DNA from 2 places in the Peribacillus sp. NPDC097295 genome. Region 1 is predicted to be linked to the other one. Evidence: riboswitches for the same ligand, from Rfam matches in the RefSeq annotation. Region 1 holds a riboswitch; the other holds the start of a gene.
What was found. Region 1 has a riboswitch for FMN ahead of ACIQXN_RS09530 (ECF transporter S component). Riboswitches for the same ligand answer to the same signal wherever they lie in the genome.
Positions count from the first base shown of each region.

Region 2: linked by a shared signal. The riboswitch ahead of ribE (riboflavin synthase) and the one ahead of ACIQXN_RS09530 (ECF transporter S component) in region 1 are both predicted to bind FMN.

Region 1 covers NZ_JBIWCW010000004.1:184,966-201,118, forward strand. Annotated here, with positions in the region: gene ACIQXN_RS09495 (metallophosphoesterase) at 1-641, opposite strand, end outside; gene ACIQXN_RS09500 (YpbF family protein) at 735-1,193, opposite strand; gene ACIQXN_RS09505 (LysM peptidoglycan-binding domain-containing protein) at 1,347-2,114, opposite strand; gene ACIQXN_RS09510 (CPBP family intramembrane glutamic endopeptidase) at 2,132-2,719, opposite strand; gene ACIQXN_RS09515 (RecQ family ATP-dependent DNA helicase) at 2,709-4,217, opposite strand; gene ACIQXN_RS09520 (YpbB family protein) at 4,214-5,281, opposite strand; gene ACIQXN_RS09525 (ferredoxin) at 5,569-5,817, shown strand; gene ACIQXN_RS09530 (ECF transporter S component) at 5,928-6,509, opposite strand; FMN riboswitch at 6,679-6,813, opposite strand; gene serA (phosphoglycerate dehydrogenase) at 7,149-8,723, shown strand; gene ACIQXN_RS09540 (ATP-binding protein) at 9,037-10,830, opposite strand; gene ACIQXN_RS09545 (response regulator) at 10,827-11,543, opposite strand; gene ccsB (c-type cytochrome biogenesis protein CcsB) at 11,815-12,993, opposite strand; gene resB (cytochrome c biogenesis protein ResB) at 12,986-14,635, opposite strand; gene resA (thiol-disulfide oxidoreductase ResA) at 14,654-15,184, opposite strand; gene rluB (23S rRNA pseudouridine(2605) synthase RluB) at 15,382-16,122, opposite strand.
Region 2 covers NZ_JBIWCW010000005.1:202,654-218,806, reverse strand. Annotated here, with positions in the region: gene ACIQXN_RS11775 (HAD hydrolase-like protein) at 1-453, opposite strand, end outside; gene ACIQXN_RS11770 (uridine kinase family protein) at 538-1,143, shown strand; gene bluB (5,6-dimethylbenzimidazole synthase) at 1,346-1,987, shown strand; gene ACIQXN_RS11760 (NAD(P)H-hydrate dehydratase) at 2,018-3,460, shown strand; gene ACIQXN_RS11755 (molybdopterin oxidoreductase family protein) at 3,623-5,665, opposite strand; gene putP (sodium/proline symporter PutP) at 5,827-7,311, shown strand; gene ACIQXN_RS11745 (ATP-binding protein) at 7,465-8,733, shown strand; gene ACIQXN_RS11740 (DEAD/DEAH box helicase) at 8,785-9,921, shown strand; gene megL (methionine gamma-lyase) at 10,103-11,278, shown strand; gene ACIQXN_RS11730 (tryptophan-rich sensory protein) at 11,305-12,033, opposite strand; gene ACIQXN_RS11725 (GNAT family N-acetyltransferase) at 12,253-12,843, opposite strand; FMN riboswitch at 13,140-13,270, shown strand; gene ribE (riboflavin synthase) at 13,422-14,060, shown strand; partial or broken gene ribB (3,4-dihydroxy-2-butanone-4-phosphate synthase) at 14,079-14,687, shown strand; gene ribH (6,7-dimethyl-8-ribityllumazine synthase) at 14,749-15,219, shown strand; gene ACIQXN_RS11705 (methyl-accepting chemotaxis protein) at 15,265-16,153, opposite strand, start outside.

The DNA of each region.
Region 1 (16,153 bases):
GGACCAAATCCAAATAAACGAATCTGCCCTCCATGGGTATGTCCTGAAAGAACGAGATTAATACGGTGTTCTGACTTTATTTGATTTTTCACTAGCGGGTTATGACTGATCAATATCCGGAAGTGCTCATTTCCGCAATCCGACAGAGCAAGGTCGAGCCTGTCCCTTTCTACAGATATATCATCTATACCTAAGAGGGCGAGATGCTCACTTTTCTTCGACTCGAACGAAACGGAGGTGTTATCCAAGATCTTGACCCCATGTTTCAAGAGCGCAGCATCCAACTCGTGAAAATCCCCTTCGTAATCATTATTTCCCCACACAAAATATAAAGGACCAATTCCCTTCAATTTCAAGATGTTTTTTTCGACCCGCTCTAAAGGAACTCCACTTTCCCGAATATCCCCTCCGATAATCACTAAATCCACTTTACCTATGACATCCGTGATTAGACGATCCGAAACGGTTCTCCGATGTATATCGGAAATGAAAAAAATCCGAATTTCCCCAAACCCTTCCGGAAAATCGTTAAAATATAAATCTTGAATAATCAGCCTATCCTGATTAGCCACTCGCCACATGTAAACAACCAAAAAGAATAGAAGCACTATCAAACCTAACAATCCATATGCCAGAACCATCTTCCACTAAACCTTCTTTCTCTTCAATTGCCAAATAACATCCTAAATTAATTATAAAACCTTGCCTTCAATTAAATATTCTCAAGTAAGTTTTTATTTATTTTCATGAAATAAGTTAATGTCATAATTCTTCTTCATCATATCAAATACCTTATGCCGGCTTTTCCATTCTTCCTCTTTTTCCCATAGTTGTTTGCTTTTATTGATGATTTCACAGCGAAGCAATTGAAATTCCTTCTCTGCCTTATCCATTTTGTTTTTAATCATCATCATATAACCATATATTCCTGCGGCTGCAGCTAAAAATAGATAATGTTTAAAATCATCAACAAAGATACTGAACATCTTAAAAAAGGAGTATGAATAAGGAACAACTATATATAGATAAAGGTATATCAAAAAAAGAGCTACAATGATCATTGTTGCCCATAAACTATGAATGTGCTTCTTTTTGAGAGCCTCGAATTTTTTTTTGCGGACCACAACGTTCTGTAACATTTGTTTTGCTGCCTGATCGGTTTTATCATCAAGTAAAATGATTGCCGGTTCCATTTTTTCTTCCGCCTCCTTCATATCCTTCAAGTCATGATATGAGGTTGTCTCGAAAAAAATGATAAATAAAGCTGCCTTTCTACTATCTAAATGACCTAAACCTTTGGAAAGTAAAGCACCCTGTCAACTTTAGAGACAGAGTGCTCATACCTTTTATTTTTTCAAGGGAATCTTTAACACTTGTCCCTTGGAGATCTCATTCCCATTCAGGCCGTTCCATTCCTGAATTAACGCGATTCCTTCTTGTGACTTGTAGTAATTCATGGCAATTCGGAATAGTGTTTCCTCTCCCTGAACCGTATGATATACAACTTTATAGCTGTCACTATCCGATTGGGAAGTAGCACCGTCAGAAGTTTTTTTATCCTCTGCTTCCCGCTTAGCCTTCTCTTCCGCTTCCTGTTTGGCCTTTGCTTCTGCTTCCTCTTTGGCTTTCGTTTCCGCTTCTTGTTGGGCCTTTGCTTCTGCCTCTTGTTTCGCTTTTGCCTTAGCTTTTTCTTTAGCTTTTGCCTCTTTCTTCGCTTTCTCTTCTGCAGCCTTCTCCTCTTGCAGCTTTTCTTCTTTAAGCTTATCAGAGTCTTTTTCTTCCTTTTCCTTCACATCTCCGGCCGTCGCAGTGGTCGGCACCGTCTCTTCTATCGTTTCTTCCCCATCACTAAAATTCACCACTTCACTACTTTTTGTATCCTTCTCAGGTCTATCTTGAAGATATGTATAAAGACTATAAAACCCCACAGGAAGCAAGATGAAAAATAGCGATAATAATTTAATCATGGGAAATTTTATCTTCGCTTTGCTTTTTTTCTTTTTATTTTGATGAATTTCACTTCTCTTTGGCAGAGATGACTTCGCCTTTTGACGATCGACTCGCGTACGAAGTTCTCCAGCCTGATCTTTTTCACTCTCTTTTATACGACTCATCTAAGTCACCGCCTTCTTCAGTTAATCCCAGCTTCATACTTACGTCTTATTAATATCCCAAGGATAAAATCTATTAAAAAATGGGCTGTGATTGTCACTAAAATATTTTGGGTCCATTCAAACAAGAACCCAATAAAAAAGCTTAGAACCATGACACTCAAAAATAAAAACCAATTAAATAAATATCGATAATGAACAACCGCAAATATAAGGCTCGTCCATAGCAGTCCTATATGGGTCTGGATAACTCCTCGAAATAATATTTCCTCACTAACCGCCACCACTAAGGCAACAATGAAAATCATAAAGTAAGGTAAACTTCTGAAAATACGTTCATTGACCCCACCATCATCTTGATAGGAAGCCGGTGTCACTTTCATCAGACTCACATCAAACATAACCACTAATATCCCTGCAGGAACACCCACTAACAAAATGTTCATGTCATTAAAGTTAAATAAATTAAGAAAAGCAGAAAAATCTTTAAATAAGATTACGCCTAAAAAAAAAGCAACAGTTAAGATAATCATTTGGGTCAGGAATAAATTAGAGAGTAGTTGTTTATCTGTAAGCTGTTTTATTAATTCAGCCTGTTTATTTTTCATCTTTAATATCCCTATCCAATAAAACAAAAGCTAATTCCTCTTTCCAGGTTGAATACGTATTAACCTGTTGTTCCCTTACTGCAGGCCATACATCCAGGATGTTTTTTACACCTATCCCGCAACAATCGCAACAGATGGGATTCACTTTCTGCTGCTCTTCCTCAAAATAATGCAAAATCCCTAAACGCCGACACAATTTTGTATGAAGCCAATTTAAAAACACGCCCAATTTAGCTTGGTTCTGTATTTTTCTAGTCTGACAATACGCTTTCATCGCATCCATATGAAACAGCGGATTGTTATCCTTCAGAAATTGTGTAAAGAAACGAAACTGTATATCAGTTAAGGAAAAACGTTGGAAAAGCTGTTCTTTTTCAGAAAGGGTTAAATCGCCAACGGATCTTTTCACTTCATTTAAATACGAACAAACCGCTTCGATTTGGCTATCAGTGGGAAGTTGTTGTTCCAATAAATGCAAAGGAAGCCCTTCATCTCCTTCACAGTATAATAATACCGCAACACTTTGTTTTTGGTCACGTCCCGCTCTACCTATTTCTTGAAGGTATGATTCCATGGTGGAGGGCATATGAAAATGAATGACAAACCTAACATCCGCTTTATTGACTCCCATTCCAAAAGCGCTGGTCGCACAAATGATCTTTAATTGGCCTAAGATGAATTGCTGCTGAATAAGCAATCTTTGTTCCTGTTCCATACCACCGTGATAATAATTGACGCTACTGACCCCATTATCCTGTAAAAATTCCGTGACGGATTCCGCTACTTTTTTCGAAGAAAAGTAAACAATACCACTACCTGGAAATTCCCTTACCAATGAAAGTACACGGAAAAGCTTTTCTTGATAATCAGCTAAGTTTTCTACGAGTATGGAAATATTTTCCCGATCAACAGATGAAATGACTTCTTTGGCATAAGTGATATTCAATTTCCCGATGATGTCTTGACGCACTTCTTTTGTTGCAGTTGCAGTCAAAGCTAGCGTTAGGGGGTTATTTAACTTTTGTCTTACTTCTCCCAAATTCAAATAGTCCGGACGAAAATCATACCCCCACTGAGAAATGCAGTGTGCCTCATCAATGACGAACAAACCAATATCGATGGCTTTCAAGGACTGAATCACATTATCTAGCCCAAGCATTTCGGGGGATAAGAATATAAACCGATACGTATGCAAACGTTCAAAAGCCTGTTTTTTTTGATACGGATTCAGAAAAGAATTGAGGGTCAATACACTTTTTTCCCCTCTCATTTTGAGCTGATCTGCCTGATCCTGCATCAATGATAATAAGGGCGAAACAATGATAACCGTCTTATTGAAAAGGTAAGCAGGAAGCTGGTAACATAATGATTTACCTGATCCCGTGGGAAGCATGGCCAAAGTATGGTTCCCTTCAAGCAAGGATTGAATCACCTCTTGCTGCCCAGGACGGAAATTGTCAAATCCAAATTTTTCTTTCAAGACTGAATTCAAGTTCATCCTCTATCACCTATTTTCGCAAGTACAAGCCTGATTTGAAAAAAGCTGATTTGGTCATTATCAACTGCTCCCTTGATAGCCTTCAGCTTTCTTGTCTTAAGTTCTTTGATGACCGTAATGATTTGGTTTTCAGCTTCGTTTGAAACATAATCCTGTATCGAAAAGCTTTTATCCGATAGGACGATTTCCACAAGGTGATCCTCAATCGTATTGGCTTTTAAACGACGGATTTCTGCAATTTCAGATATCGTTTTCCCTGCCTGAATATAGTTCAGAGTCATTTGGGTGGATTGTGTCATATGAAGATTCCCACCATTTTTCCAGTCAACGATCAGTGAGGCCAATAGAGGGTAATCACTTACCGTTGAAATTTCCATGAGCATGTGATGCAGTGTTTCGAGAAAAATGAACTGCACATACCACTCATCGACCTCTTTCCTTTTTCCAATCTGTTCAAACGTAAGCCCAATGCGATTCACTCCCGTAATTTTCAAGACAAAAATATCACGGTTCAACTCCCTTTGTAACTCCAAAAGTGTTACAAGTTCCTCATAAAGATGTTGGGCAATTAACTCCCGATTTTGTCGATTGGTAGATAAAAATCCCTTTACGAATTCCTGTATTTGTTGATTTTGTTGTATCGGATAGAATGACCTTTCATTGTGGACAATATGGGATATAGTTTGAATAAGTAAAGTTAGTCTTCTCCAAAAATCTTGAGTGATGCTTTGGTATTTCCACCCGTTCAGGGAAGTAGGAAGCGGGCATTTTATGAAATAGGCCTTCAATGCCTTCCTTCCTTGTTCACTAATCATATAAACATCGTCATTTCCTGTTGCGTCGATTAACTTCAGTTCAATGAACAATCTTATGTTTTGAATTAACTGCTCACGGGTAAAACGAGGGACAGTCCCAAAAATATTCGTTAATCCAAATAAATGTGCATCCTGGATTGTCTGGGACGATTTTTTACCCTGTAGCATATGATAAATAGCGAAGATGGAACGCTCACCTTGAAATTTTTCTATCGCATTTAAAATGATTGCTTGAAGATAATTGTTCATGAAGCTCACATCCTTGTTCCATTTATCCAATTATATTGTAACAAAAATCTTCAAAAACCGCCGTTTTTTTTATGTCAAATTCGCATTGATATTTGTGTGAACCTATCGAATGAGAACACATTATAATGAAAATCTTCCAATAATTTTTGTTGACATTCCATGTAATGCCATACTATCGTTACATTTTCTATTGATAAGTTCGGCATTCGGTCTTACAATAAGGAAGAGATAATAATTTATACTAAAAAGGTTATGAGTTGTATATCAACTTAGGAGGGGTTTTAATCATGGCTAAATTTACTATTGTTGATAAAGAAACCTGTATCGCTTGTGGAGCTTGTGGAGCGGCAGCACCGGATATCTACGATTATGATGATGAAGGAATTGCATTTGTTACGCTAGACGATAACGAAGGAATCGTTGAAATCCCAGATGTTCTTATAGATGACATGATGGATGCTTTTGAAGGCTGTCCAACGGATTCTATTAAGGTAGCGGATGAATCATTTGAAGGCGACGCCCTTAAATTCGAATAGGTCAAAAAGCCATTTTCATTATGAGAATGGCTTTTTTCTTTAATGGTACCTTCATACAGAAAGAGGTAGAAAAAACGCAGGATATCTGGTTTTTTCTACCTCTTTTATTTTTAAGCATTTTTATATAAAACTTGTTTATTGATCCATGCTTGAAGTTTAACGAATAATAGCATGAAAACAGAAGTGATAAGCAATCCTTTAATTACATTAAACGGAAGTATTGCCGCTGTTACGAATTTCCTGGACTCCGGTGCCGTCATTGCATCCCATCCCATAAAGAACGTATATGCCGGTAAAAAGACATAATAGTTTAGGACACTCATAACTAGCGCCATAGAAACTGTCCCGGCTAGCAAAGCAAACGTCATCCCTTTTTTAGAGCTGATGTTTTTATATACATAGTAAGTTGGCAGAATGAATATTATTCCCGCTATAAAGTTGGAGATATGTCCTACCGGTACCCCAGTATCGGTTCCTGTCATGACCAAATCCAGTAGATTTTTCAGGAATTCAACCAATATCCCTGCCAGCGGTCCATAAATCAATGCGGCCATCAGCGCAGGAATGTCGCTAAAATCAATGTTCAGAAAAGGTGGAAATCCTGGAAATGGGAAATTCAAAAGCATAAGTAAGTACGACAGACTTCCAAACATTGCAAGCGTGACCATTTTTTTAATATTATTCGATTTCATAGCTCTCTCTCCTTCTTTTTCTTGATCTACCGTGAAAAAGAGGTAAGGGATCCTTCATCATGTCGATGTTCAATAAAAAACCCTTTAATTCCGACAGAATTAAAGGGATAAATTAAAGGTTTCATCAAACAAACGTTCAGCATTTGACTGTTTGAACGCAATCAGGAACCTCCATCTTCTCCCATCCAGACTATACTGTCGGCTTTGGAATCTCACCAAATCCTGCCCCTAAAGGCTCGCGGGCTTAGAAGAAATATTCTTCATCACCGCCGGTGGGGAATTACGCCCCGCCCCGAAGATAGACCTATAAAATTTCTTTTACAATTTTCATTATAAATGATTATTCTTTTTTTGAATAGTATTTTTACCTCACCTTTAGTTTAATCAGCACTAAGTGATGTCATTTATAACCATTTTAAACAAAACTGGCTTAAATCCTTATCTCGTTTAACACTATCGAAAATAATTTTTTATTAATAGACGATTGACGGAAAAAGCCCTTACCATTGCTGATTTTACCGGATAATTTACAAGGCTAACTTTTTTAAAAGCGCTTACAAAACGAAATGTTAAATTGACATATTTGCTAGTTCAATTGTAAAATTAACTGAAATTTAAGAGAATTGAAGGTGTTTACACGTGTATCAGATTTTAGTAGCAGATGCCATTAAACCAGAAGGACTCGGACCGCTTTCAGAGGCATCCAATATTCTTCTTATTCAAAAGACTGTAGAAGAAGCAGCAAACGAACTTGATCAAATTGATGCGATTCTTGTAAGAAGTGCAACAAAAGTTACAGAAGATTTAATGAATCGCATGCCTCAATTAAAGATTATTGCACGCGCAGGTGTCGGCGTTGATAACATTGACATCCCGGCTGCCACCAAAAGGGGCATTGTCGTGGTAAACGCACCTGATGGCAATACAATCTCCACAGCTGAACATACTTTTGCCATGATGGCCTCTTTGATGCGCCATATTCCACAAGCTTATGCTTCCCTTAAAAATGGAGAATGGAAACGCTCTTCGTACACGGGAACGGAACTTCGCGGGAAAACTCTAGGTATTATAGGCTTTGGACGTATTGGTGGGGAACTTGCCAAACGCGCCAAGGTTTTTGGTATGGAAGTCATTGTATTTGATCCATTCCTAACTGCCGATCGCGCAAAAAAGATGGCTGTAACCTCCCTGCCTTTAGATGAATTGCTTCCTAAAGCAGATATAATCACTGTACATACGCCTCTAACGAACGAAACTAGAGGGTTAATCAATAAAGATAAACTACTTACCTGTAAAAAAGGTGTGTACGTACTAAACTGTGCACGCGGTGGAATACTTGATGAAGATGATTTATACGAGATGATCGTCCAAGGACATGTAGCTGGAGCTGCGATGGACGTATTCGTTGAAGAACCACCATTTGGCAACAAATTACTTGAACTTGATAACGTCATTGCTACTCCCCATTTGGGAGCTTCCACCAAAGAAGCCCAGTTAAATGTAGCCGTTCAAGTTGCACAAGAAGTATTAACCTACTTTGAAGGCAACCCAGTATCCAGTTCGATTAACCTTCCAGCCATTTCTAAAGAAGTCTTTGAAAAGGTGCAGCCGTTCTATCAACTAGTCCAACAAATGGGTTCCATTGCCTCTCAATGCATGAAAGAAGGCATACAAGAGATTTCCGTTACTTACGCAGGGGACTCCTTGGACTTTGATACAGCCATTTTAACAAAAAGTCTAATATCAGGCTTCTTCAAATCGAGAGTCGATGCTTCAGTCAATGAGGTGAATGCGCTATTGGTTGCCAAAGAAAGAGGAGTTACCATCGGAGAAAAAGTTTCTACTGACTCCCTAGGATATTCAAACCTGATTAGCTTGAAAGTAAAAGGTGACACTCGTGAACTAACGATTAGTGGAACTCATATTGAAAACTATGGTTCTCGGATTGTCAATCTGAACGGTTTCAAAATCGATTTCCACCCTGAACCTAATTTACTTTATATCCAACATACCGATAAACCAGGGGTAATCGGTAACGTAGGCAAGATCCTTGGTGATCACGCAGTAAATATCGCGACTATGCAAGTAGGTCGAAAAGAAGCTGGCGGGGAAGCCATCATGGTTTTAAGCTTTGATAAACCATTAGAGGATAATATGAAGCAATACTTAGAGGAAACTCAAGAAATTACTTTCATGGCCCGTATTTCATTATAAGCCTTTAGGGTGCACCCGATCATCTCGGGTGCACCCTCTTTCTTTCTTTCTGAATGGGAATGAAACTTCGTTAGGAGCATTCGGAACTGTAATCTCTTCCAATAGGGTCAGATTTCATCCATATTTTTCACTACTTTTATCCCAGAATGATTACAAGCCTCCACTCCCCCCTGATATAGGCTTCTTGAACAAGGTCCTTTCCTTTTCACGGATTTAATAAATGAAAAAATGGGCAAAGGCAATTTGGAAATCCAATTGCCTTTGCCCACCCCGTTTCTCATGTAACAAGATTTTTTGCCAATCTACCTGACATTCATTCAGCATTTTCCATCATTCGAGGTAGAATAAAGCTGAATGTTGTTCCCTTTTCTGGTAGGCTGTTCACCGAAATATATCCATCATGTGCATCTATGATATTTTTAACGATGGCCAGGCCTAATCCTGTACCGGAACGGCCACGGGTACGTGCTTTGTCTGCTTTATAAAACCTCTCGAAGACGAATTGCAAATCTTCTTCCGGAATGCCTGAACCGGAATCCGTCACATCTATAATCAACCCTCTGCGATCACTCATTCTTTGCTGGACATCGATTTTCCCGCCTGCCGGCGTATGTCGAATCGCATTATCAATAAGATTCGTCAAGACCTGCTCAATCCTGTCAGGATCGAAATTCCAAGTGATTCCGTCGTCCTGTAGATGTGTCGTAATCGTTATCCCTTTGTCTCTAGCCAGTCCTTGAAACTTACTTGTAATCCTTTTTAAATATGGAGAGATAGAAATCAGCTCATAACTAAGGTTCATTTTACCTGATTCCAATCTGGCCAAATCTAATAAGTCATTAACTAAGCGTCCCATCCTTAAGGATTCATCATAAATTATCTGAGCCATTTCCATTTTTTCTTCTTCACTGCCTGCTATATCATCTACAATCGCTTCACTATAGCCTTGAAGCATCGAAATCGGAGTTCTCAACTCATGGGACACATTGGCTATGAAGTCCGTCCTGAGTTTATCCATGCGCCTTTCATCACTCATATCACGAATGATAGCCACAGCTCCGCGGATATTATTCGCATTTGAATATAAAGGACTGACTATCAGACCCCAATTTCTTCCCTGTAAAGTAATTTCACCAACTTGTTCCTTATCAAAAGACTCAGATTCATCGAATAGATTCATCAGCACGGATGGTACATCCAGATTGCCTTCCCGGTTATAACCTTTTTCAAAGTACCAGGCTTGCAAGAAACGTTCAGCCGGAGGATTCGTTTCCAAGATCGTACCACTTTTATTAAATGTAATTACACCATCTGCCATACTGCTTAAAATGCTTGCAAGATGCTCCTTTTCCTGACTGAGAGCATTCATATTGAATTTTAGCTGTTTTCTCATCTGATTGAATGCAATGGCCAATTCACCAATTTCATCCTGGGTGAGAATGGGAACCTTAGTATCAAATTTCCCACGAGCTATGGCCAATGCAGCTTCTCTCATTTTGACAAGCGGTGCGTTGATTCTTGTTGATAAGAAGAAAGCGAAAATGGTCGTCAAAATGATGGCGATTCCTGCAGCTAAGAGAATGAATTGCGTAGTGGACTTAGTTGTCTCTTTCGTCGATTCCAATGACTGAATCAAAAAGAATTCGTCTTGCTGTCCATTGAACTCGAGTGGCACTCCCACTATAAATGCTGACAATGGTTCAGTGCCTTGCCCCTTTGCTGGAAGCATCATTTCTTTTTTTACAGTTTTCCCCTCTGTAAACACCTTGATTAATTCGGGATCTTCCATAAAGAATTCAGAAGTTATATTAATGCCATTTTCATCATCCGATGAAAAGACCATCTTGTCATCATTCAATATGATGACTTTTGTTTCATCGCCTATTAACTCAGATGCAATTTGCAGAACATCGTCCCCATTGCCTCCATGTTCATTCGTGACTGTAATGATTTGCTGTGCCATTTGGGTTAAATCATTCTCGACATTTTCTATCTGAAAATTATCAAAGAATTCAACTAGAAGTACTGTTAAAACCATCAACACAAAAGAGACAAGCAAGAGAATCGTTGCCCAAAGCTTACCAACAACACTGCCCCATAACATCAGTCGTTTATTACTTCGAACTTGTACCCGACGCCCCAAACAGTGACAATCATCTTAGCAGCATTTTCGGATATACGGTTTAACTTTTCACGCAGGCGTTTGACATGCGTGTCAACAGTTCGAAGGTCTCCAAAGAATTCATAATGCCACACTTCTTTTAACAACTGTTCTCGATCAAATACTTTATCGGGCGATTTCGCTAGGAAGTATAATAATTCATATTCTTTAGGCGTAAGCGAAACATCCTTTCCATCCGCCAGTACACGATGGGCATCATTATCAATCGTTAGATGGGAAAAGACGATCACATCTTTTGCTGACGTTTCGGTCTGCATGTAATTTACGTTGGAAGAACGGCGCAAAAGTGCTTTAACCCTCAATACTACCTCACGCGGACTGAATGGTTTGACTATGTAATCATCAGTCCCCACTTCGAATCCCTGCACTCGATTGACTTCTTCACCTTTAGCGGTCAGCATGATGATAGGTGTCGTTTTTTTCTCTCTTAACTCACGACATACTTCAATTCCATCTTTACCAGGCATCATAATATCCAATAAGATTAAATCATAATCATTTTCGAGAGCTTTTGTTAAAGCGACATCTCCGTTTTCGGCTTCATCGATTATATAGTCTTCTCTTTCTAAATACATTTTTAGCAAGCGGCGGATTCTTTCCTCATCATCCACCACAAGAATTTTAATTGCATTATACATTATGTAACCAGCCTCCTATCGTTTATTTTACAAAATCAATGCATGTATGACTAATATTATTTCTTAGCAAATGCAGATAAATAGCTATATCCGTTCCCCTTTCATTAACTTTTCACTATATTGTCACAATGATTCCAACATAACTTGTAACGTTCACTCGAATACTTGGGAATTATAAATGAAAAAAACAGAAAAAAAGAGAGGTCAATTGTAGACGATATCGATAAATCTTTTTTCGACATCACTAACAAAAGACCCCCTTTATAGTTAATTAGGCATAAGAATGCAAACCGGCAATTACCAAATTGACGAATATCAGATTGAAAATCATAATGGCAAAACCGATAACGGCAAGCCATGCTGATTTTTCTCCCTGCCAACCTTTAGACATCCGCAGATGCAAGAACGCTGCATAAAACAACCAGGTAATAAGTGCCCATACTTCCTTCGGGTCCCAGCCCCAGAAGCGTGTCCAAGCAATTTGTGCCCAAATCATCGCAAAAATAAGTGCCCCTAGTGTGAAGACTGGAAATCCAATAAGAACGGAACGGTAACTGATTTCATCCAATAAGTTCAAATTAACATTTTTAACAAGCGGTTTTATTAGAGCGCCCACTCTTTTCCGAGCAATCAACCTTATTAAACCATATAAAACAAGTCCTGCACCTATCGACCAAATGACTGTGTTCAGTTTTTTCGCATTGATAATTGCAGGCATCTCCACCAATGGTTGGAATTGATCTTTTTCGATCATTACCCCTTCATGAGGACCTACCAAGGCAGGAAGAGTATATTCCTGTTTGGCTGCCATATCTTTTTTATCAACCCAATCAAAACTAGCTTTATAATCCATCATGGAGAAAGTGGAGGATACAATGACAAGCGCAAGTGTACTGACTAACGTATACATAATGATTTCAAGAAAAAATGTCCGTTTGCTTGCTTGTGTCTGTTCTACCGATTTAACCAGATAAATGATAGCGGCGATAAAGCTAATGGCTAGAATAGATTGTCCTGCAGCAGCAGTAGTTACATGAATATGAAGCCAATCACTCTGTAAGGCAGGGATGAGTGGCGATATTTCTGTAGGGAATAAACTTGCATAGGCAATGATTAATAAAGCAATGGGTAAGGCAAACAATCCAAGTACTGGCGTTTTATAAAGAAAATAGATCAAGATAAATGCGCCGACCATCATCATTCCGAAGAAGGTCGTAAATTCAAACAAATTACTTACAGGGGCATGGCCCGCTGCAATCCATCTTGTAATAAAATAGCCTACCTGTGCGGCAAAACCTAAAATCGTCAGGGTGATGCCTAATTTTGCCCAATTATTTTGTTTTTTCTCCTCTGCTCCTCTTTTATCCTTTATCGACCCACCAAATATAAAGGTCGCAATCAGATATAAAAAGAAGGCTGCATATAATAAATTCCCACTCAAATCAGCCATTTAAAACTTCCCCCTTATTAGAAGATTTCTCCTCTTCTAGTAAATCTGTTGGTTCACAAAGTGGTGTTGACTCTATCGCTTTTTTTATATCTTTCTTAATGCCGTGCCAGTTTTTGTTTGTATGGCCGGCGATCATTATTTCATTCTCTTTCCGTTTAATCCATATACGACGATGATTCCAATATGAACCTTGGACAACACCTATCATGAATATGATTCCACCGGTGAAAAGAATCCATAGGGTTAAATCTTTTCTCACTGTTAAACCTGTAACGTCTTTCGTCTCCACTCCGGCAAATGCCAGTTTATATGTATTTTCTCCCATTGGTTCCACCGTCTCTTTTATCGCTACAAAACTGACTTCCCCATCTGGTTTATCTGGCGTCTTCATTTTAAAGATAAATGCTGGATTATTCGGAACTTTCGATATGGTAATAGGTTTCCCGTTTTCATCAAATTCGAAATCGGGGAAATAACTCATTAATTCGACTGAATACCCTTTATCCAATTGATAGGTCTTTTGCGGATTATTTAAATCCACGGTCATATTTCCAAATTTCTCTTCTGTTTCTTTATCAATTAAATGAAAGGACATGGTACTAAGTTCATCTAATTTATAATCCACTTGATAGTAAGCAAAATGATCATGTTTCAATGGCTCGTTCACTTTTATTTTAAAATCTTTGATTTTATCGAGCTCCACTTTCTCACCTGGCAACCCTTCATCTCGACGCTCGAATAATGTTACATCCGCTTCAAAGGTCTTAGCTATCGTACCAGTTTTATCTATCGCGGCGCTGAACTGCTCGTCATCTTCATTCTCTTTATCATACACTTCTAATTTGAACTCATTATTCTTGAGATAATATTCCCCATGTGTCCCAGGAATCTCTTTTGTTTCACCTTCTCGTAGCCAAAGCACTTTATCAATATACATACCAGGGACGGAGCGTAGTAAAGCCCCAATTAAAAAAATGATAAGTCCGATATGGTTGACATACGGTCCCCATCTTGAAAAACGCCCTTTTTCAGCTAGAATGTTCCCGTTTTCTTCACGTATATGATAACGTTGCTTTTTCAGACTTTCTTTTACTTCTTCCAAATTCACATCGTGACCATCAAGCTTCGTTACTCCCGATACCCTTTGTCGCTTCATAAATCCATCATGACGAGTGATTCCTTGTTTCTTTAAGGATCTGTATAATGGGAAAAAACGATCGATACTAGCAATCAGAAGCGATGTGCCCAACATCGCAATGATGATTAAATACCACCACGAACTGTATAAATTATGAAATCCAAATTCGTAATACAACTTGCCCAGTTTTCCATACTCTGTTTGATAATGTTCTGCAGGTGTCACAGTGGAAGGAATATACATTTCCTGAGGGAATATCGTTCCAATTGCAGAAGCCACCAAAGCCAAGACAATAAGGGTAACCCCTACCTTCACGGAGGAGAAAAAGTTCCATATTTTATCGATGACCGTCTTATTATAGGTTTGTGAACGTCTCGCACTGCCCTCATATCGCATATCAATCAACTTTTTATCTTCTTTATTGTCTAGTAAGCTCCCGCAAACTTCACAAATCTTCGTACCGAATGGATTTACATGGCCACAGTCACACTTTACTTCTTTCATGTCAAAAACTCCCCAATATTATGGTTTAATTCTCTCCATATGCTTTTGGATGATCTCTTCTGTCAAGGCTCCGGTAATGATATCTATCACTGTTCCTTCTTTATCTATTAAAAAGGTAACCGGTAAAATATCTACGCGATAGGCATTCTCAACTTCCCTGCCTTTATCTATCATGATTGGGAAAGTAAGATTATGTTTTGCCGCATATTCATTAACCGAATATTCAGATTCCCCTACATTGACTGCTAATATCTCCACGCCTTTGTCTTTGTATGTTTGATATTGGCTTTCCATATACGGCATTTCATATTCACAAGGCTTACAATATGTACCCCAGAAGTTCAGGAAAACACCCTGTCCTTTATAGTCCGATAACTTATGCTCTGTTCCTTCCATGTCAGTCAAAACAAAGTTGGGTGCTTCGTTCCCCTTTTGAAGACTGTCATTCTTATCTTTAGTGAAGTTCGTATAAAGGGCAAACACTAAAGCTGCACCTAATAACAGTAGAATGATGGTCCTACTTACTAGGCGTCGCTTTTTTCTATCCATAGAAATCCTCCTAAGGCAGCTCTAAATTTCACCAAACCAATATACCTATAAACAAGATGACCATATTTTCTAAGATTCGTTGACACCTTTTTCGCGTCATGAAAGAAAAGGGATTTACAGGCTGTTTTCCACCACCCATTCAACGCTTTGATGAATGGGGTAGTGGTTTCAGCCTGTTAATATTGAAGTGAACCTTATTACATTCTCCGCTGTTTCGGATCAGTCGATGCCATCGTCCTCATTAATTTAACTTCATGTGGCGTTAACTCCCGGGAATCCCCAGCCGTCAATCCATCTAATGTCAAGAAACCATATTGTTCCCGTTTTAATTTAATAACAGGATGTCCAATCGCTTCGAACATCCGACGGACCTGGCGATTTCTACCTTCATGGATCGTGATTTCAATAATCGCCGTTTCCTTCTTCTTATCTGTCGTCAATACTCTGGTTTTGGCTGGAGCAGTCTTGCCATCTTCGAGCATAATTCCTTTTTCTAACTTCCTTAAGCTTTCACGTAAAGGTATCCCTTTCACTTTAGCCACATACACTTTATCTACTTCATGTTTCGGATGCATAAGTGTATTGGCAAAATCTCCGTCATTTGTTAACACCAATAAGCCCGAAGTATCATAATCCAGACGTCCCACAGGGTAAATCCGCTCTTGTACGAAAGGGAAATAATCCGTTACGACTTTTCTTTTTTTATCATCCGAAACAGCTGAAATGACGCCGCGCGGTTTATAGAATACGAAATATACAGGTGGCTCTTTCTCAAGTGGGACTTCATTTACCTCTACCTTGTCATTAGGACCAACCTTCACGCCTAATTCTTTCACTACTTTTCCATTCACTTTTACTTTACCTTCTAATATTAACTCTTCTGCCTTACGACGCGATGCTAATCCTGCGTGTGCTATTACCTTTTGCAATCTTTCCATCTATCTTCACCTCATAGTATAATCATTCGTT
Region 2 (16,153 bases), on a different contig from region 1:
TTTCGAGCCTATCAGAGACCTCTCGACACTATAAATGTCCGCAAAATATTCATGAAGGTGAAAATATGCACAGATTTCCTCCAAATACTTTTCAAGTCCGTTACTGGCTACGAATATAGGAATGCCTTGTTGTTTGAAGAGTGAAAAGGTCTCGATGACGTTTGGAAAGAGCTGACCTTTTCCTTCTTTGATCTCTTGATTCAAACACTCAAGAAAAAGTTTGTCTGCTTGATTCCTGATCGATTCGGCGTGATTTGGCAATAGAGTTTCCCATACGACCTTTAATGGAACGCCCATGATTTTTTGGTAGATAGCAAGAGGGGCTTCTCCTTGCCAATGTCCCTCTGAACGTAGGACTTCGAACGTTCTTTCAAGTGAAGAACCTAAAATCTTGTTTGTTTGAAACAGGGTGCCGTCCATATCAAAGATGACGGCAAACGGAATAGTAGTCATGATTTGCACCTCTTTATTTTTTTGCTCCCGAAGGAGGATTCCAAGGGAGGGGATATAGAAATACATAGTAGAAGGAGGGGTTCGATGAATTTCCCAACAATTCGTGGACAGCACACGATTTCCAAGCTTATTGCTGATATAAAGAAATTGCCTACTGAACAAACGCCCTATTTAATTGCCATAGATGGTCGGGGTGGTTCTGGAAAAAGTACACTTGCTGCCTATATTCAAGCCCAATCTCAAGATGTCACGATTGTTCATATGGATGATTTCTATTTACCTTCTACAAGAAGAACCCAAATTCCTCCAGACAAGAATTTAATTGGTGCGGATTACGATTGGCCTCGCGTTTGTGGCCAGGTTTTGCAACCGCTTACTTCTGGAGTGGAAGCGGTGTACCAACGTTACGATTGGGAAACTGATGAACTGGCTGAATGGCATTCCGTCCCATCGGGTGGAACCGTCATTATTGAAGGTACCTACTCCACTCGTCTTGAATTAGCTCCATTCTATGATTTTACCATTTGGGTGGAGTGCCCCCGAGATAAGCGATTAGCCCGGGGGATTGAGAGGGATGGAGAAGAGATGCGTCCAATGTGGGAAGATAACTGGATGGTCTATGAAGATCTCTATGTTGATGCACATGGTCCACGCGATAGGGTGAATCTTGTTGTGGACGGAACGAGATGAATAGGGTCTCATTCTTTTCATTTCTCGCGGATGATGGTCTTGTACCCCACGTCCATTTCCCCTTGCTATCCATCATCGATTCTGGTCTTTGGTCATAGAATATGAGGATGAGGTTGCTTTTCATTATAAGGGTTTACCTGTAAAATTCATATTGGATATTTAGAAGGATTTCTCTAAGAGACAGAGATATTGGAGGAGACATATGTTTACTAACGAAGAACAAGCTGGTGTATATAAAGCGATTTTCAACCGGAGGGATATCAGGAGTTTTTTACCCGACCCGATATCAAAGGAAACCTTGCATAAGATTTTGGAAGCGGGACATCATGCCCCGTCAGTTGGGTTCATGCAGCCTTGGAGTTTCATCGTCGTTTCGAATCCAGAAATTAAAGAGCGTTTGGCCTGGGCCGCAGATAAAGAGAGAAGAGCGCTTGCCGTTCATTATGAGGGCGAAAAAGAAAACAAGTTTCTTAGTTTGAAAGTAGAAGGGTTGAAGGAAGCACCTTATACGATCTGTGTGACATGTGATCCGACGCGGGGAGGGTCACATGTGTTGGGGCGAAACTCCATCCCTGAAACGGATATTCTATCAACAGCCTGTGCCATTCAGAATATGTGGTTAGCCGCCTGTGCGGAAGGGTTGGCGATGGGGTGGGTCAGCTTTTATAAGAAAAATGACATCCGCGATATCTTGGAAATTCCGCCACACGTCGAGCCTGTTGCGCTGATGTCGATCGGCTACACTGATCAATATCCCGATAAACCGATTCTTGAAACGGCCAATTGGGAAAAGCGCCGTTCGATGGATGATTTGATTTTTCTGGATAAATGGGGGAGATACTAGAATTAGTAGGGTTCACTTTATAGAAAGCTGGTGTATGTTTTGTTTATCTACCGAGGAGAGGAAATAAAAACAACCGACCGAATGGCAGCGGAAAAGGGTCTTGATACGTTTACGTTGATGGAAAATGCGGGACGGGCTTTATTCGGGAGCGTCGTGAAAAAAGTCAGCAAAAAGCAACGGGTTCTGATCTTGGCGGGGAAAGGCAACAATGGCGGGGACGGAGTGGTTCTCGCCCGCTATTTAAAGCAACATGGATACACGTGTGAACTTGCCATCCCATTAGGGAAACCTGCTTCCGAGACGGCAGAGCGGCATTATCACTATTACCTCGAGTGCGGATTCGAGGTAGCGGAAATAGGTGGGACATATGATGTGTTGATAGATGCATTGCTTGGCGCCGGAGCGAGATTGCCAATGCGGGACAGTATCGTACGTTTGATTGACTGGATGAATGAACAGCCGGCTTTCCGGATTGCCGTCGATATCCCGACAGGCATTTTGGCGGATGTTGGTGAGGTGGAAAAGGCAATAAGAGCTGACCAAACATATATCCTTCATGGGTATAAACCATCGTCATTTTTGGATGGAAGTGCTGAATATTATGGTCAGACGGAAGTGCTTGATATCGGTTTACCGCAGACCTCCAATTGGCGGGTGTGGTCCAAGGAGGATGTGGCTGAAAGTTTCCCGAAACGGAACGCCGCCTCACATAAGGGCACCTTCGGGACGGGACTGTTGATAGCGGGAACGGACGAAATGCCGGGAAGTGCCATGCTTGCTAGCCTGGCAGCTATGCGTAGCGGAATAGGAAAACTGACGGTGGCGACGACAAGATTCGCTTCAGGAATCATAGCGGGACGGGTGCCGGAATGTACTTTTTTACATGGTGGACTGGAAAAAATAGCAGATGGAGAAATGCCTAAAGGGATGAAGAGCGTGTCAATCGGACCGGGATTGGATGATGAGGGAATGATTGACCGGGCGTTAAACGAATTATTGAAAAGTGACCTGCCGATCATCATCGACGCAGGGGCTCTTAAAAAACGCAGTTATCCTAATCGGAAAGCGATGACAATTTTGACACCACATCCTGGTGAGTTCAGTAGAATGACGGGGATTCCGACGAAGGATATACAGAAAGACCGCCTGCGCCTCGCTGTAGAATACGCCACCTCCAATAACGTCACTGTTGTACTAAAAGGAAGAAATACGGTGATTGCATTTCCAGATGGGGATGTATTGGTGAATGTGACTGGCAATGATGGCCTTGCCAAAGGCGGGACAGGTGATACATTAACAGGGATGCTCCTGGCGTTCACCTCGTATTATGAAGATAAGAAAGCGGCAGTGGCCAATGCTGTATACTGTCACGGGATGAGCGCGGAGCACTGGAACGAAACAAGAGCGAAAGCTAGTCTGCTTGCAAGTGATGTGAGTGAAAACTTGGCCTATGTCTTGAATGAATTCGAATAGGCTTTTGCTGTTATCTATGTTATCTACTAAAATAAGAAAAATAGAGTACCGTTATGGGGTACTCTGTTTTTCTGTGTAAAGGTCGAGTGAATATAACAAATATCGAGCATATTTCCCGGGAAACGTGAAAATTAAAAATTTAAGGAGAACAACAATCGTCATTTACCGTACTTTTTCTACATCGACACGGCCGGAAAAGAAGACGGCGCCATTGCCCATATCGGAGAGCCGGTCTGGCGTGAGGGAATTGATGTGCTGCTTTTTCCCAGGGGTGCTCTGCCAAAGCCCTTGGCTAACCAGGACGCCTTCGAGGACATTATCACCAGGCACGGCTTTTAATACACATTCACCGCGTTCGTTCCATATACGGACCATATCACCGTCTGTTATGCCTAATTTTAACGAATCTTCCGTATTCATATGCAGTTTCGGTTCTTTCTCCATCGAAATATGTTTCTCGTTATTCGAAAAAGTAGAGTTCAGGAAATTATGGTTCGGTGCCGGTATGAATAAGAATGGAAGGTCGCTGTCTTTCGTGATGGGCTTATAGGTTGGCAACGGTTCATATCCATGCTGGATCATCCGTTCGGAATAGAGTTCGATTTTGCCGCTCGGTGTCGGCAACTTTCCTGGGAAGATCGGTCGCATATCGGCTTTCACAAATTGATGTTCGGATAGAGTTTCGTAGGTGATGGTTTTTAAATACGGATTCTCGGGAAAATCAAGTGCTTGTCGAATCATGTCTTCCTCTGAATCTTGAAAAGCTTGTTCCTCGAAGCCCATTTTGGTGGCTAACAGTTTGAATAATTCGACATTAGACTTCGATTCCCCATACTTCTCGATGACTGGCTTTTGAATTTGTACGTAATTATGCCAGTAGGAAGTATAAAAGTCCTCCGTTTCATAGGAGGAAGTGGCAGGGAGGACCAAATCGGCAAACTGTGCCGTTTCTGTTAAGAATAAATCATGCACGACCGTGAATAGGTCTTCTTGCATCAGGCCCTCTTTAACCTTGTTGGCATTGGGAGCGACAAGGGCCGGATTGGAGCTGTATACAAATAAGGAGCGAACAGGATTTTCCTTTGCTAAAAGGACTTGACCGATTTGATTCATGTTAATGGTGCGAGTGGCTTTGTTTCGCAAAAGATCCGGACGCTGCAGGGCATGGGTGTTAAAGGCCAAATAACCAGAGTTTCCTTTCATGGCACCACCACCTTTAATAGTCCATTGACCGGTAAGAGCGGGAAGGCAGGCGATGGTCCTAACAGCCATGCCGCCGTTATCGTGATGTTGCAGGCCGTTGCCGATTCGAACGAACGATGGTTTCGTCTGGCCATACATCCGGGCTAATGTATAAAGGTCTTCAAGGGGAATGCCGGTGATCGTTGATACGGTTGCCGGGTCATATTGGCGGACATGCTCACGTAATTCGTCAGAGCCCACGGTATAGGTGTCCAGGAAGAGCTGGTCGACCAGATTTTCGGCATATAAGATATGCATGATGCCAAGGGCCAGTGCACCATCTGTACCGGGCAGGATGGGGATGAACCAGTCAGCCCACTTTCCGGTCTGGTTTTTATGGACATCGATGACCACCACCTTGGCGCCGTTTTTCCGGGCCTGCTGGGCAATTGTCACCTGGTGCATATTTGTGCTCACGGCGTTAATGCCCCACATGATGAAAAGTTTTGTATCAATTGTTTCTTCCGGATCGATTCCGAACGAACCGCCCATCGTATATTGGTAGCCGACAGAGCCGGCTGCGTTACAAATGGAACGCTCCAGCCTGCTTGCGCCTAGTCTATGGAAGAAACGTCGATCCATGCCTTCTGCACTTAGGTTCCCCATGTTTCCATAAAAACTGTAGGGAAGGATGCATTCGGGGCCATGCTGATCAATCAAGTTCTTCCACTTTGAAGTGATCATATCAATCGCTTCATCCCAGCTGATTGGGGCGAACTGGCCACTCCCTTTAGGGCCGATTCGCTTTAATGGCTGCTGAAGTCGTTTCGGGTCATATAGGCGGGCTGTCATGTTCCGGACCTTATTGCAAATGTTACCTTTAGTTGCCGGATGATTGGGGTCACCCTGGACTTTTATGATTTTTCCGTCTTTTTTGTGAAGGAGTAAGCCGCATTGGTCGGGGCAATCAAGGGAGCAAACGGATGGGAAGATCCCGTCCAGTTGTTTGGTATAAGGTTGCATGATATCGTCTCCTTTTAATCTGAAATTATATTTTTATCTCAATAGTCTATTAATTCAAGATTTTAATAGTTTTGGCAATTAGAAAGAACTACACTTATGTTTTTTTTTCTGATAAGCTTACTTTAATAAAATGGGCCTTCTTTAAGGAAGAGCCTTAAGTAATGGGGGATGAATCTTTGGAATATGGAGCAATAGTATCAATTGTCATTTATATGGCAGGCATGCTGTTAATCGGTTATCTGGCATACCGCAGGACCGCTAACTTAACGGATTACATGCTTGGAGGAAGAAACTTGGGTCCCGCTGTGACCGCCTTAAGCGCTGGTGCTTCCGACATGAGTGGCTGGTTACTGATGGGCCTTCCTGGTGCCATGTACTTGAATGGCTTAAGTGCAGGGTGGATTGTCATCGGATTGTCAGTCGGCGCATATCTAAACTGGTTATTTGTTGCTCCAAGACTTCGTACATATACGGAAATAGCAAATAATTCTATAACTATACCAGATTATTTGGGGAATCGTTTTAAAGATCATTCCCGAATTTTAAAAGTGGTTTCAGCTTTAGTCATTTTAATCTTTTTTACCTTTTACACATCTTCCGGTATGGTAGCTGGCGGGGAGCTTTTCCGGACGGCGTTTAACCTGGATTACCGATATGGGATTTGGCTGACGGCGAGTGTCGTCATTCTTTATACGTTATTCGGTGGTTTCCTTGCAGTAAGTTGGACGGATTTTGTTCAAGGAACAATCATGTTCATTGCCTTAATTTTAGTTCCTGTCGTCACAATTGTAAATATAGGTGGATGGACGCCTACCTTTACTGAAATAAAGTCGATTGACCCGACCCTTTTGCATGCGTTTGAAGGAATGTCGACAATTGGAATCATTTCTTTACTGGCTTGGGGGCTAGGTTATTTTGGTCAGCCGCATATCATCGTTCGCTTCATGGCGATTTCATCCGTGAAAGAATTGAAGAGTGCCCGCCGAATTGGCATGGGTTGGATGGTTTTTGCCATTGTAGGTGCCATGTTCACGGGATTGGTTGGCATTTCCTATTTCAACAAAACAAATGCGCCTTTAGGAGAAGCGAATGCAGAGTCTGTGTTCATCATCCTTTCGAAAGAGCTTTTCCCGTCTTTAATTACGGGGTTCTTACTGGCAGCGATTCTGTCCGCAGTTATGAGCACGATCGCTTCTCAACTGTTGGTTTCGGCGAGTGCGTTGACGGATGATTTCTATAAACAGTTTATTCGTCCGAATGCATCCGATAAGGAACTAGTCTTGGTCGGTCGGTTGGGAGTATTATTGATATCTGTGATAGCCCTTGCTTTGGCGTTCAATCCGAGCGGTACTATTCTAAAGCTGGTTGGGTATGCCTGGGCAGGTTTCGGCTCGGCATTCGGACCTGTCATTTTACTAAGCTTATTCTGGAGAAGAATGACAAAGTGGGGAGCGCTGGCAGGCATGATCGTCGGTACGGTAACGGTAATCGTATGGGAATCCATCGACAAGTTAGCGGAAGTCTACGAAATTATTCCTGGCTTTATCGCAGGTACGCTTGCCGTCGTGATTTTCAGTTTGTTATCGACGAAGCCTTCTAAAGAAATAGAGGAAGATTTCAATCAGGCTGTAAAAAACCTATCATAAACGTTCCCCTGTTGAAAGAGATGGCTGAATGGCGTTTTAGGCAATAAGAGAAACATGCTATACTAGCTGTAAAGTCCTTATGTGTAGAACATAAGGACTTTTTTTGAGTAAGTTGGTAATACTAACTCAAAAATCTACTACAAAGGATAAACAATGAACCATTCACATAAAGTTGCAGGTAAGATAGCTATTATTTATATGATTACAGGGGCAATATGGATTTTTGTTACGGATTATATATCAATGAGCCAAGCGAAAGAGAATGTTCAGACATATGCGATGTTCCAGCATTCAAAAGGGTGGGTGTACATCTTGATAACCGGGGTTATTCTATATCTCATCACCCGGTATTGGACAGGGAAAATGCTGGACTCACAAAGGGAATTCAATTTGAAGGATGAGCAATATCAATCCTTGTTCAAGCATAACCCTGATAGTGTTCTCGAATTGGATCTGGAAGGACGAATCGTGTCGATTAATCCGAAAGCTGAAACATTACTAGGTGCTCAAAGTGAGACACTAAAAGGAAAGCATGTGGAGCATCTCATACATGTGAGTGAAAGTGAAAGAAGATATTTCGCAAGGTCACTTGAAGGGGAAGCGGTCAAGTTTGAGATGAACCTTCAGAATGTGATGGAAGAAGAAAGAATCATGCGTGTGACCTTTTTACCGATCATTGTACATAAAGAGCTGCTTGGAATTTATGCCATCTTTCGGGACATCACCGATTTACGACGTGAGGAGGAATTGATGCTCATGTCTGAAAAGTTGTCCGTCATTGGGCATCTCTCGGCAGCCGTTGCCCATGAAATAAGAAATCCACTAACATCCTTAAAAGGGTTTGTGCAATTAATGGACATGACTAAAGAAGTGAATCCATTGCACACTGATATCATGTTGAAGGAAATTGACCGAATCCATATTATTTCGAGCGAGTTGCTTGTCCTAGGGAAGAAACAGGATGTCATCTTCCATCTGCTTGATCTTGAGGAATGTCTGATGGAAGTATATACGTTCATGAAAGCTGAAACGAATTTCAACAGTATTGAAATGAATATAGAAGTGAAAGAGACCTGCCCGGTATCAGTCATGGCCGATTCGATGGAGCTGAAACAGCTATTCATCAATATTATCAAGAATAGCATTGAGGCTGTTAGTGAGAATGGTAAAATTGATATATCCCTGCAAATCATGGATGAGCATGCTTTGGTCATTGTGAGAGATAATGGAATCGGGATGGAGCCAGAGCGCTTGGAGCATATCGGTGAACCTTTTTATTCGTTAAAAGAAAAGGGAACGGGAATCGGGCTTACCATCTGTCAGAAGATCATTCACCGGCTAAAAGGTGAGATGCGGTTTGAAAGTGAAAAACATAAAGGGACGACCGTGACAATTAGGATTCCATTGGCTACTACCCTATAACAAATGGTACTATAAAGAATAGGAAAAGTTTTTTTATTAAAGGAGAACGATATGAGCGAATTACCAGTATTAGTGAACGATAGAAAGCCATTTATCCAGGAGGTCTGGAAAAAGTCAGGCTTTGCACAACTTACCCCAGTTCAAGCGAAAACGATTCCTGTCATTGCACAGGGAAAAGACATCATGGCCGAATCTCCAACGGGGACGGGAAAGACACTTGCGTATTTACTGCCATTGCTTGAAAAAATAGATCCTGACAAAAAATCCCCCCAAGCCTTGATCTTGGCGTCATCACGTGAATTGGTGATGCAAATCAATGAAGAAGTCCGGATTTGGTCAGAAGGAAGCGGTATTTCTGGAGCAGCATTCATCGGTGGTGCCAATGTGAAACGTCAGTTGGATAAACTGAAGAAGCATCCACAGGTCATTGCGGGAACACCGGGCCGTGTCTATGAACTGATTGCCCAAAAGAAATTGAAGATGCATGAAGTGAAAACGATCGTACTCGACGAAGGCGATCAATTGATCATTCCCGAGCATATGCAAACGATTAACAATATTATCAAAACAACGCTTAAGGATCGCCAAATCATGGTATTCTCGGCAACTCTTCCTGAAGAAACGGAAAAAGTGGCCCGAGGTTTCATGAATGAACCTGAATTGATCAAGGTCGACAAAAGTGAGAAAATGGAGTCAAAAGTCGATCATCTTTATTTTGTAGTCGAAAGACGTGAAAAGTCCAAGATCCTGGAGAAAATCACAAGACTGAAAGATGTGAAGGCTTTGGCCTTTCTAAACGATATTGCCGAGCTTAGCGTGTTACATGAAAAGCTAAGTTATAAAGGCATTGAAATGGGAGTCCTTCACGGTGAATCGAATAAAGTCGATCGTGAAAAAGCGTTGCGTAAGCTTCGTTCGGGAAAATCACCGATGTTGATCGCAACGGATGTGGCGGCACGCGGACTCGATATCAAGGGACTAACGGCTGTCGTTCATATTGATATGGCGGAAAGTATTGATCAATATGTTCATCGGTCTGGCAGAACGGGACGTGCGGGTGCGGATGGTACGGTCATCTCGATCGTGACGGAACGGGAAGAGCGGGAGTTGAAAAAAATGGCTCGCGAACTTGAAATCCCCTTAACGAAGGTCGATTTCTATGGTGGAAACATCGTAGTAGAAGAATAGGCAGGAAGAATAGAGATGGCCATAAAGGCTGTCTCTTTTTTTTAAGATTTAATCGTTTGAATTAGAATTAGTGAACTAATAAACTAGTATTTCAGATGGATTGTCGCTTATATTGAAAACGCTTCCAAAATTAGTTTTTTTAACATATGATAGATATAGTCAGGAGATAGGGGGAGTTAGTATGGGAGAGAAATATAAGCATATTGAAACCGCAGTGATTCATGAAGGATATGATTCAAAAGAGCATTTGGGAAGCTTGACCACACCTTTGTTTCAAACTTCAACGTTTACCTTCGATACGGCCGAACAAGGGGAAAATAGGTTTGCTGGGTTAGAAGATGGATATATTTACTCGCGGCTTGGAAATCCTACGGTCCGGGTACTTGAAGAGAAGATTGCGGCCTTGGAAGGCGGGGAAGCGGGTCTTGCCTTTAGTTCAGGGATGGCTGCCGTTTCGGCGGTTCTTTTTGCTTTGACCAAAGCGGATGACCATATTTTGTGTTCGAAAGGGTTATATGGTTGCACCTTCGGCCTCCTTCAGCTGATGGAAGAAAAATACCGGATCACCCATGATTTTTGTGAGATGGAGACAGAGGAACAGGTAAGGAGCATGATTCGTCCGAATACGACTTGCATTTACGTGGAGACGCCGATAAATCCCACGATGAAGATGATAGATTTGGCAATGGTCATGAAAGTTGCGAAGGAGAATGGTGTGCCTGTCGTGGTCGATAATACGTTCTCCACTCCATACTTACAGCGACCGCTGGAATTTGGCTGTGATATCGTCCTTCATAGCGCGACGAAGTACCTCTGTGGGCATGGCGATGTCGTGGCGGGCCTTATTGTCGGGAAAAGGGAATTTATTAATCAAGTAGCTATGACGACGCAGAAGGATATCGGAGGGGTTATTTCGCCATTTGATGCATGGCTGTTGCTGCGCGGCTTAAAAACATTGCCAGTCAGGATGGATCGCCACACAGCCAATGCAACGGAAATCTTTCGCAAGCTGAAAGAACACCCGAAGGTTAAAGCCGTCTATTACCCAGGTGACATAGAATCACAAGATTATCGGATTACGGAAAAACAGATGAAATCCGGTGGGGGCATGATTTCCTTTGAAATGGATGGGACAAAACAGGATGCCCAAAAATTCCTGAATAACTTGAAACTGATCAAGATCGCCGTCAGCCTAGGAGATGCCGAAACCTTGATCCAGCATCCCGCCACGATGACACACTCGGCCATCCCAAAAGAATCCAGAGAGCAAATGGGCATCAACGACCAGCTCATAAGACTCTCCGTCGGCCTAGAATCCTGGCATGACATCTGGTCTGACCTTGAACAGGCATTTTAGGGGTCTGACCCCTTTTATTTCCGGGATTATTTCCCGCGGTTCCTGATGAGGACAGTCACGGATAGGATCAGGATGATGCCTGCCAGGATATAGGATGTGGTGGTGATTGTCGGATGGGGCGTGCTGTTCCTTACGCCGATTCCGATGATGGCCCAGACGAAGACAAGCGGGTAGCACCAGTCCTTATTTTTGACTGCAAAAAGAAATGCCAGGGCTGTGGCTACCAGTAACAGAATAATCGTCCATGTCACGTCGGAAATCCCGAATCCATCCCAGCCAATATAGGTCAGGTAGTAGGAGATGTTCGCGATGGTTGCAACGCTTACCCATCCTAGATAGAAGGAAAAGGGCATCAAGTCGAGAAAGGCATGCCTCACTTTTATAATGTTTGTGTAAATGACAATCAAGGTCAGTAAAAGTGTAATGATGATGATAACGGATAACAGGAAGTATTCGTAATGCCAAGCCAAAAGCCAGGCTCCATTTAATACACAGCTTAAGGCGAACCAAGGGAAAGAGACCATATATGCGGGACTTTTTTTGTGTTTGCCCATAAACTGTCTGGCTACCCAGATGGCAAGAAGAAAATAAATCAATCCCCATATCGAAAATACATAGCCGGCTGGGGTAAAAAGAACGTCCAGTTTCCCAGAAACTTCCCCTGAGGTTTGGCCGTTGAAGGGAAGGTAATTAGCCAGGAAATTCATCGTGATGACGAACAGATAGGCAACAAGATTGATAAGTACAATAAGCATCTGTCTTCCTCCTTTGATAGTAATTGGGACATATTATCTTATTCCTCATAAATTGCAGAGATAACCTTTTTTAGCACATCGGAAGGAAGGAATCTTATTAGTGGAGAAAAGATGGTACAGGATCTGTAAAGGGATAAAGGTACACACGTCTAAAAAATAAGGACCCTGCTACTTTTATTGCAGCAATGTCCTTTAAAGGTATTAAATTAATTAGTGGAATTAGGATTTAGCGTTAACAACCGCTTCATCCTTTTTTTCGGGGGTTCCATATTCTTCTTTTAATATGGAATAATAGGCGCTGTCTAGTAATGTACCCTTCGTCATGTGGCTTTTACGGTGAATCCCTTCACACTTCATGCCTAAGCGATCCAATACTTTCCCGGAGGCACCATTTATCACATCACATTCAGCAAATACTCGCTCCAAATCCAGTACATGGAAGGCTAATTCCATTATTGATTTTCCCGCTTCAGTCATATAACCTTTTCCCCAGAAATTTCGGTTTAAAGTATAACCCAGTTCTCCACATTTGCTCGATTCATGCACTCTGAATTCGATAGCCCCAATCATTTTGTTGTTTTCTTTTAACACGATTGCGTATTTGCCGATAGGCTCTTCCAAGAAATAATTTGCTATGAAGTTCCTGGTTTGGTTCAAATCTTTATGTTGGTCATAAAGGAAACGTGTCGTCTCTTCATCAGATGTATATTCATACATATCTTCTGCGTCATCTAGCGAAACAGGACGTAATATGATGCGTTCACTTTCCATATGACTGTGCTGAACCATTAAAAGGTTTGTGTTTGCCATGAAAACCCCTCTTTTATTCTAAATTTTCCAATTACTATAACATAAAACATCTTTGCCTAGGACCCCATTGCTTTTGATGTAGGGAAGGAAAGACAAAAGAACTAATTTGTACAGATTTCAATAACCCTTGACGATTTTTGAAGTAGGATTTCCCTAACAAAAAAGGTAATAGTAATTTTGTATAGTGATCAACCTCTTTCCTGTACTATGTGCTTGCAACTATAGGTTCATTTTAGGATGGAAGTTTTACATCGTTGCTTTAGGATGTTAAACTAAATGAAGATTCATAATATTAGTTAGTCCTTCGGGGTCGGGTGAAAATCCCAACCGGCGGTGATGAAGCAATTCTAAGCCCGCGAGCCTGATAAAGGCAGGATTTGGTGAGATTCCAAAGCCGACAGTACAGTCTGGATGGGAGAAGGACGTGTGAAACCCAAGTGTATGCTATACGTATGCCTATTTTTTCAAATGTTGAAATGATGGGTTTATTAGCTATACAATTTTTTCACTCATTTCTCCTGCTAACTCCTTAGGTCATCCTAAGGGGTTTTTTATATGTTTATAAAAGGGGGAAAACTATGTTTACTGGAATCATCGAGGAAATCGGTACTGTTCATTCCATAAAAAAAGGAATAAGCAGTATGCAATTGTCCGTTCAATCTGAGAAAGTCCTTGAAGATGTCCACATTGGAGACAGCATATCCGTTAATGGAGTTTGTTTGACGGTGACTTCTTTCACGAAAAGTTTGTTTACGGTCGATGTGATGCCGGAAACGGTAAAAGCGTCATCGATTCGGACAGTAAAGCCTGGTTCAGAGGTGAATCTTGAACGGGCGATGAGTGCTCAGGGACGTTTCGGGGGCCATTTCGTTTCAGGTCATATCGATGGAACGGGCACGATTCTGAAAAAGGAACGAAAAGAAAATGCGGTGTATTACGTGATTCAATTGGAAGAAGGTCTCAGTACATACTGCATTCCAAAGGGATCTGTCGCCATTGACGGGACAAGCTTGACGATATTCGGCATTGAGGGAAATCTATTGACTGTATCACTCATACCCTTGACCCATCAGGACACCATATTGGGCAGAAAGGCGTCAGGCGATATCGTGAACATTGAAAACGACATGTTAGGAAAATATATTATACATCAAATGAAAAAAAGCGAATCAAAACCAGGTCTGGACTTAGCATTTTTATCTGAACATGGATTTTAATAAAAGGCGGTGTAAAGGATGTTCCATACAATTGAAGAAGCGATTGAAGATTTGAAGGCTGGAAAAGTAGTCATTATTTCCGATGATGAAGACCGCGAAAATGAAGGTGATTTCGTGGTGCTGGCAGAAAAAGCGACACCAGAAGCAATCAATTTTATGGCAACACATGGCCGTGGTCTGATTTGTACGACCATTACCGAACAATTGGCGGAAAAATTGGATTTGCACCCCATGGTCAGTGATAACACCGACCATCATGGGACGGCATTCACCGTCAGTGTGGATCACAAAAGTACGTCTACAGGAATCAGTGCGTTCGAACGTTCGTTGACCATCCTGGAGCTTTTGAAGGAAGATTCGGTGGCCGAGGACTTTCAACGCCCTGGCCATACGTTCCCGCTAATAGCGAAAGCCGGGGGTGTGCTGAGCCGGACCGGACATACGGAAGCATCAGTGGACTTGGCCAAATTATGTGGGGCTGCTCCTGCAGGTGTCATTTGTGAAATCATGAATGAAGATGGAAGTATGGCACGCGTATCCGACCTGGAAATAATCGCTGAAAAATTTGGCCTTACATTCATTACGATCGCGGACTTGGTAAAGTACCGTAAACAAAAGGAATCATTGCAAGAACACATATACATTCAAAACGCGTAACGTCCGTTTATAAACTGAGGAGGAATTAGACATGGGGAAAATTATCGAAGCACAATTAATCGGATCAGGACTGAAAGTGGGAATCGTGGTCGGAAGATTCAATGAGTTCATTACAAGCAAGTTATTAGGTGGGGCAATGGATGGTCTTAAACGTCATGGTGTGGACGAAGATGACATCGACATCGCTTGGGTGCCAGGAGCATTCGAATTGCCGCTCATTGCCAAAAAGCTGGTGAACACAGGCAAATACGATGCAGTGATCGGGCTAGGGACGGTCATAAGAGGTTCCACTACGCATTATGATTATGTCTGCAATGAAGCGGCGAAAGGCATGGCTTCCGTTGCCTTGGATACAGGTGTTCCGGTCATTTTCGGATTATTGACGACCGAAAACATCGAACAGGCCATTGAACGCGCTGGTACTAAATCAGGCAACAAAGGGTACGAAGCTGCCGTTAGTGCCATAGAAATGGCCAACTTAGGAAAACTGATTGAACAGTAAAAGACCAAAAAGCCGCGGATAGGGGAATCCTATCTGCGGCTTTTTTTATTTTTCGGTGACTATTAGCTTTTTCAGGTTCTTCAATAGTTCTTCAAAACTGGTGAAGTTGTTTTCCATTTGGTTAATGAGTGTATTTTGATCCACCACACTCGCCGCGACTTCTTCAAGGGAAGCGGCATTTTCTTCTACGATACTGGCGACAGTGGTGACTTCACTTGTAGCCGCACTTGAATTTTGGGTCAAAGCCTGAAGCATGGTTTGAAGGTTGATCGATTGTTCCATGACTTGGAGCGTGTTTCCTTCCATCTCTTTGAAAACATGTTCGACATCGACCGATTTTTTCTTTATCATGCCTGCAACGTCCAAGCTTTGATTGACTCCGTCTGTGACTTCATTCGATTTAATAGAGATATTGTTTAAGATTTGTTGTATTTGATTGGTCGCTTGTCGGCTGTTCACAGCAAGCTTCCTGATTTCATCTGCAACCACGGCGAAGCTCTTTCCATGTTCTCCAGCTCTCGCGGCTTCAATGGATGCATTTAGGGAAATTAAATTCGTTTGTTCGGAAATATCTTCAATTGTTGCCAAAATCGTTTGAATCTGTTTGTTTTGCTGATTCAATTCTTCCATGAGGAAGGCTGATTGTTTAGCCTTTTCCCCAACCGATAATATATCTTGGGCAAGGGCAACCATTGCCTGGCGGCCGTCCTTGGTACTTGTTTCATTTTCCATCGTATGGCTTTTCATTTGATCGGAGGCATGGGTGGCTTTCTGGATTTCGCCATCGAATGAATCGATGGAATCTTTCACCTCGTTGACACTTAATGCCTGGGACTCAATATTCTTGGAGACTTCCATGAAGGCATTCGTAATTTCCTTAGAAATATTGCCGGTGACTCGGACATTTGCTTGAAGCTCATTGTAAAAGTCAGTC